DNA from 2 places in the Lentibacillus sp. Marseille-P4043 genome. Region 1 is predicted to be linked to the other one. Evidence: a T-box and tRNA genes for the amino acid it is inferred to sense, from the RefSeq annotation. Region 1 holds a T-box; the other holds one or more tRNA genes.
The links. A T-box is a leader RNA that pairs with one kind of tRNA and senses whether it is charged. The one in region 1 lies ahead of pheS (phenylalanine--tRNA ligase subunit alpha), so its partner is inferred to be a tRNA-Phe.

Region 1 (3,259 bases):
TGTGTTTTTCTCGGCTGTAAAGTATTGTGCTTTGTCAGAACCAGTAATTAATACGAAAGCAGCCACACTGCCACCAACTACTAGTAACGCTGCAACAATTATTGCAATAATTTTTTTGGAAAACCCTTTCTTTTTTTCTTCTGCATTGTACGTTTCATCCATTGTACAAATTCCCCTCGCTTTCTCTACCCTCTTACTATTTTATTATTAAGCAATTAGCCTATAACAATAATGTATGAATAATTATATATCATTCATAAAAAAATTGGTCAAATTGTTCCATATTTTAATAAAAATTAACTAGGTCTTAAGATGCTATGATATTTTGAATTAAAAATGATAAACTAATTCTTTATACCTGCCATTAAGTAATTTATTGGAAATTGCACTAAAAAGAGCTGGTGATTTTTGAGGTGTTTTAGATTGTGAAGGATATTTGCGGGACTAATTATTTATTTTGAGAAAATAAAATGATAGATGCTTGTTTGTGCATCTATCATTATATAACACCATGTTAACCTGTAGCGGTTGCGTTTTTGACACCTTGTTCTAAAGCGTCAACCATTTCCTGTTTTTCCTGTTGGTCTGAATGTTTCCAGATTAATTCAAAGAGAACACCTAAACCAGGAAGCATTTTTTCCTCGCCATTCTGAACAGCATCAACGATTGTTGCTTCTAATTGTTCTTGATCATTTTTAGCGATATTCGATAAAATAGCTTTCCGTAAATTTAAATCCAATCATTTCACCCCTTTATTTCATATAGGATTATGGATAGTTTGACCGATTTATGGTGGAATATGTATGATTAACATACAATAAATGAAGGATGCGATGGAATGATTACGTCGGTGCAAAATGATAAAGTAAAACTTTGGAATAAATTGAAAAGGAAAAAAGATCGAAACCAAACAAAAACATTTTTAATTGAAGGTTTTCATTTGGTAGAAGAAGTACATTCAAGTGACTGGGAGATAAAGGAGATCATTCTGCAAGAGGGGATACCAATGCCTGATTTTGCAGTGGAATATCCTGTTGCTGTTGTAAGCTCACCTGTTTTTAACCATATTTCAAACACGCAAACACCACAAGGAATTGCAGCAGTAGTAAAGATGAAAAATTACAATCAAGAAATGTTCGAACAAGTGTTAATTCTTGATGCCATACAAGATCCCGGAAATTTGGGAACAATGATCCGAACTGCAGATGCGGCAGGGTTTGATGCTGTTGTGTTAGGTGATAATACTGTTGATATGTACAATGATAAAGTGGTTCGTTCTACACAAGGGTCGTTATTTCATATTCCCATTTTTCAAACAAACTTATTAACAAAAATCCCTCAATTAAAGATGGATGGCTTCACAGTTTGGGCATCTGCTTTAACGAACTCATCTTCTTATTTAGAAATAAAGCCTAGTCCGAAAACAGCATTAATCATTGGAAATGAAGGATCAGGTATTCATGAAGATGTGCTGGAATTGGCAGATAGTTGTGTGAAAATCCCGATTTATGGAAAAGCAGAGTCCCTAAACGCCAGTGTTGCAGCAGGAATATTAATGTATTATATTAAGAGTTAACGATTGCAACATCCTGAAATTTTATCTATAATAAAAGAAATTTGTAAATGAAGCTATGAAAGAGCCTGTTAACAAGAGAAAAAAGCGGTTTTAGGGAGGAAATGTCTAGACTGAAAGCATTTCTACTGTTTACTTGTTAATGTTTCACTCTGGAGCTGACACTTGGACCTTGTTCTCAAGTAAAGGTGTACCGGATCTTATCCGTTATCAAGCTTAAGTTGGACACAGTAGTATTGTGTCAACAAGGGTGGTACCGCGAATTCAAAGCCTCGTCCCTTTTTGTGGATGGAGGCTTTTTTGCTTTTGCTATTAAAAAGGAGGTTTGTTCAATGAAGGAACAATTAGAAGCGTTACAAACAGAAGCACTAGCACGTATTGCTGAAACGAGTAACAGCAAGGAACTTCAAGCTATTCGTGTTACTTATTTAGGAAAAAAAGGATCGATTACAGGGATCTTAAAAGGTATGGGGAAATTATCTAAGGAAGAGCGTCCGGTAGTAGGGGAGATTGCTAACCGTGTTCGTGAATCAATCACGGAGGCAATTGAGCAAAAAAGTGAGACACTTGAACAACAAGCCTTAGAGCAACAGCTGGAAAAAGAAACAATTGATGTGACACTGCCAGGTCGTCCTGTTCAAGTTGGTGGTTCACATTTATTAACCAACCTGATCGAGGAAATTGAAGATTTATTTATTGGTATGGGATTTGAAGTAAGGGAAGGTCCGGAAGTAGAAACGGATTATTTTAACTTTGAAGCATTAAACTTACCTAAAGATCATCCTGCCCGCGATATGCAAGATACATTTTATATCACAAACGAATTATTATTAAGAACACATACGTCACCGGTACAGGCGCGAACAATGCGGGCATATGAAGGAAAAAAATCAGTTAAAATGATATGTCCAGGTAAAGTTTATCGTCGAGACACTGATGATGCAACACACTCCCATCAATTTACCCAAATTGAAGGACTATATGTTGATAAGGATGTACGGATGAGTGATCTTAAGGGAATTTTAGATGTATTTGCTAAAAAAATGTTCGGGGAAGATAGAGAAATCCGCCTACGTCCAAGCTTTTTCCCGTTTACGGAGCCATCGGTAGAAATGGATATTTCCTGTAAAGTTTGTCATGGTGAGGGATGTTCCGTTTGTAAAGGCACAGGCTGGATTGAAATTTTAGGCGCTGGTATGGTTCATCCAAATGTACTGGAAATGGCCGGATATGACCCAAACGTTTACACTGGTTTTGCTTTTGGTATGGGACCGGAACGAATTGCAATGCTGAAATACGGAATTGATGATATTCGTCAATTTTACACAAATGACAAACGATTCTTAAAACAATATCATAATGCTTAAGGAGGTATAAAGCTGTGTTAGTTTCATTAAATTGGTTAAAAAATTATGTAGATATCGACAATAATACACCGGAAGAACTTGCAGAGAAAATAACGAAAAGCGGTATTGAAGTGGAAGGCATTGAATATGTCGCTGAAAAAAGCAAGGATGTTGTTGTTGGGTATGTGAAAGAATGTGATAAACATCCAAACGCAGATAAATTGAATCTCTGTCAAGTTGATGTAGGTGAAGACGAATTGCTGCAAATTATTTGTGGTGCACCAAATATTCAACAAGGACAAAAAGTTGCAGTGGCAAAGCCAGGAGCCGTTTTACCTGG
Region 2 (3,259 bases), 1.5 Mb from region 1:
ATCCCCCCCGACATAAAATTCGCACCATCCCTGCAGGAGGACTAACAATGATTAAAAACCTTATCTTAGCATCATCATCACCAAGAAGGCAGGAAATTTTAAATCAGGTTAAAATTCCCTTTACTATTCAAAAACCAAACGTAGATGAATCCCAAATCAAAAGCCGTGATCCTTTAGAAAAAGTGAAACAGTTGGCATTACGAAAAGGTCAAAACGTTCCTATTGAACACAAGGGTGAAGTTATCCTTTCTGCTGACACCGTTGTTTCCTTCGAGCAAAATATATTCGAGAAACCGAAGAGCAAGGTTGACGCCTTACAAATGATAACTACATTAAGCGGCAACGTACATGAGGTTTTTACCGGTGTCATGATTCGCTCTTTTGATCATGAGATTATATTCGTAGAAAAAACAAAGGTGGAATTTTGGCAGCTATCAAAAGATGAAATAGATTGGTATATATCTACGGATGAACCGTACGATAAAGCAGGCGCATATGGAATTCAAAGTCTTGGGTCTATGTTTGTAAAACAAATTATTGGCGATTACTACACTGTCATGGGATTGCCAATTTCGCGGGTGGTTAGAGAGTTGAGGAAGTTTCATGTGTATCCGAAAATAGATAACGAATAAGAACCAAAAAGTTTCTTCCCTGATACATCGATATTACTGGTGCTTGATAGCGGTAAAGTTAAACGGGGTATAAAACAATGAACAAGAAATCTACACAAATGAACTAGATTTTTTAAGAAGCTGCTGCTTTTAAGTTTATATTATAAAAGGAACAAAAAAAGATTACAATATACTATATTGTAATCTTTTTTTCAGAGCCTTTGCTAAACGAAGGCTTTTATATTATATTTAACAAACTAAAAATCTGATAAAACATCTCGCAGTAATGGGCCTGAGTGGACTCGAACCACCGACCTCACGCTTATCAGGCGTGCGCTCTAACCAGCTGAGCTACAGGCCCATATATGGTAATGGAGCGGGTGAAGGGAATTGAACCCTCGACATCAGCTTGGAAGGCTGAGGTTTTACCACTAAACTACACCCGCATATAATAAATTGCGTTTAAAAATGATGACTCTCGCGAAAGGCATGCCTCTACATCTGCTAGCGTACTCAGGGATGTATATGCTTCGAGGCAACTCGTAGCTTATTCGGTAGAAGTAACGCTCGTGGCTGAGGTTTTACCACTAAACTACACCCGCAATTAATTTGTCATGTGAGTAATCTAATTAATCTGATGGAGGGAGTAGGACTCGAACCTACGAACCCAATGGGAGCGGATTTACAGTCCGCCGCGTTTGGCCAACTTCGCTATCCCTCCACTATTTTAAAGAATGGTGGCTCGGGACGGAATCGAACCGCCGACACACGGATTTTCAGTCCGTTGCTCTACCGACTGAGCTACCGAGCCATGTAAGTTTTTAAAAGTAGTATTGTTCTCGTATTTCATGTTGGTTTCGAAGCATATTCTAGGATATGTTTCGAAAATTTTATTTCCTGATATTATGTATGGAGGAGGTAGAGGGATTCGAACCCCCGCGCGGTTTGACCCGCCTGTCGGTTTTCAAGACCGATCCCTTCAGCCAGACTTGGGTATACCTCCGTACGTAATTAAATGGTGGAGCCTAGCGGGATCGAACCGCTGACCTCCTGCGTGCAAGGCAGGCGCTCTCCCAGCTGAGCTAAGGCCCCATGTAATGTTTGAGAAAACAGAATTTGTACTGCGACCCCATAGTCCCCTTCTATGAATGGTGCGGGTGAAGGGAGTCGAACCCCCACATCCGAAGATACTAGATCCTAAGTCTAGCGCGTCTGCCAATTCCGCCACACCCGCATGATGGGTCTTTTGATAAATTCATTGATAAAAGTCAGTGCCGGCCAGAGGACTTGAACCCCCAACCTACTGATTACAAGTCAGTTGCTCTACCAATTGAGCTAGGCCGGCATATTAATTTTAGGCTTTTTTATCTTACATGTATGTTCATCAAGTGTGCTCGTCATGTTGCAAGTTTATTCGCAGATGTCAATGCATCGGGGTTACTCGCAGCTTATTCGGCAGAAGAATTGCTCGTTGCTCTACCAATTGAGCTAAACCGGCATTTGATGGCGGTCTGGACGGGACTCGAACCCGCGACCTCCTGCGTGACAGGCAGGCATTCTAACCAGCTGAACTACCAGACCATTTTGGTTGCGGGGGCAGGATTTGAACCTACGACCTCTGGGTTATGAGCCCAACGAGCTACCAGACTGCTCCACCCCGCGATATAATTAAAATATTAAAATTTCCCCTGCTCTTTAAATAACTTCCACCGTGAATGCTCGTCGTGTTGCAAGCTGTTTCGGTGATGTTGCACTCCTCGCAAGCCTGCACATAGCAGCTTAATCAAAGATGCTAACGGCTTGCTCCGCCCCGCGATATAAGGATATTTATTTTTAATTTAATGGTGGAGGATGCAGGGCTCGAACCTGCGACCCCCTGCTTGTAAGGCAGGTGCTCTCCCAGCTGAGCTAATCCTCCATTTAGTGGTGACCCGTACGGGATTCGAACCCGTGTTACCGCCGTGAAAGGGCGGTGTCTTAACCACTTGACCAACGGGCCAATTGATTTTTCACAAATAAATAGCTCCACAGATAGACTCCGTGTCTATGACCGCTAATAGCCAAATGTTTGGCCATCAAGGTACTGTGGAGCGATTTAAAATTAAATTGATTGCCTAGCGGCGTCCTACTCTTGCAGGGGCAATGCCCCAACTACCATCGGCGTTGGAGAGCTTAACTGCTGTGTTCGGCATGGAAACAGGTGTGACCTCTCCGCTATTGCTACTAGGCCTTTATGAGGTAACCTATGTACCTTCAAAACTAGATAAGATTTACCTAAGACATAAACATAATTGTATAGATAAGTCCTCGATCTATTAGTATCCGTCAGCTCCACGTGTCACCACGCTTCCACCTCGGACCTATCAACCTCATCGTCTCTGAGGGATCTTACTCACTCGAAGTGATGGGAAGTCTCATCTTGAGGGGGGCTTCATGCTTAGATGCTTTCAGCACTTATCCTTGCCACACGTAGCTACCCAGCTATGCTCCTGGCGGAACAACTGGTACACCAGCGGTGTGTCCATCCCGGTCCTCTCGTACTAAGGACAGCTCCTCTCAGACTTCCAACGCCCACGACGGATAGGGACCGAACTGTCTCACGACGTTCTGAACCCAGCTCGCGTACCGCTTTAATGGGCGAACAGCCC

Region 2: it encodes a tRNA-Phe, which carries the amino acid that the T-box ahead of pheS (phenylalanine--tRNA ligase subunit alpha) is inferred to sense. The anticodon was not compared.

The regions. Positions count from the first base shown of each region.
Region 1 covers NZ_LT984884.1:2,358,038-2,361,296, forward strand. The annotation lists gene C8270_RS11475 (DUF6583 family protein) at 1-162, opposite strand, end outside; gene sspI (small acid-soluble spore protein SspI) at 515-739, opposite strand; gene C8270_RS11485 (TrmH family RNA methyltransferase) at 839-1,576, shown strand; T-box leader at 1,623-1,856, shown strand; gene pheS (phenylalanine--tRNA ligase subunit alpha) at 1,906-2,940, shown strand; gene pheT (phenylalanine--tRNA ligase subunit beta) at 2,955-3,259, shown strand, end outside.
Region 2 covers NZ_LT984884.1:3,864,985-3,868,243, forward strand. The annotation lists gene C8270_RS19170 (Maf family protein) at 48-632, shown strand; tRNA gene C8270_RS19175 (tRNA-Ile) at 899-972, opposite strand; tRNA gene C8270_RS19180 (tRNA-Gly) at 984-1,057, opposite strand; tRNA gene C8270_RS19185 (tRNA-Tyr) at 1,250-1,332, opposite strand; tRNA gene C8270_RS19190 (tRNA-Phe) at 1,347-1,422, opposite strand; tRNA gene C8270_RS19195 (tRNA-Ser) at 1,522-1,614, opposite strand; tRNA gene C8270_RS19200 (tRNA-Ala) at 1,628-1,703, opposite strand; tRNA gene C8270_RS19205 (tRNA-Leu) at 1,761-1,845, opposite strand; tRNA gene C8270_RS19210 (tRNA-Thr) at 1,884-1,956, opposite strand; tRNA gene C8270_RS19215 (tRNA-Asp) at 2,116-2,192, opposite strand; tRNA gene C8270_RS19220 (tRNA-Met) at 2,197-2,273, opposite strand; tRNA gene C8270_RS19225 (tRNA-Val) at 2,454-2,529, opposite strand; tRNA gene C8270_RS19230 (tRNA-Glu) at 2,536-2,610, opposite strand; rRNA gene rrf (5S ribosomal RNA) at 2,724-2,839, opposite strand; rRNA gene C8270_RS19240 (23S ribosomal RNA) at 2,907-3,259, opposite strand, start outside.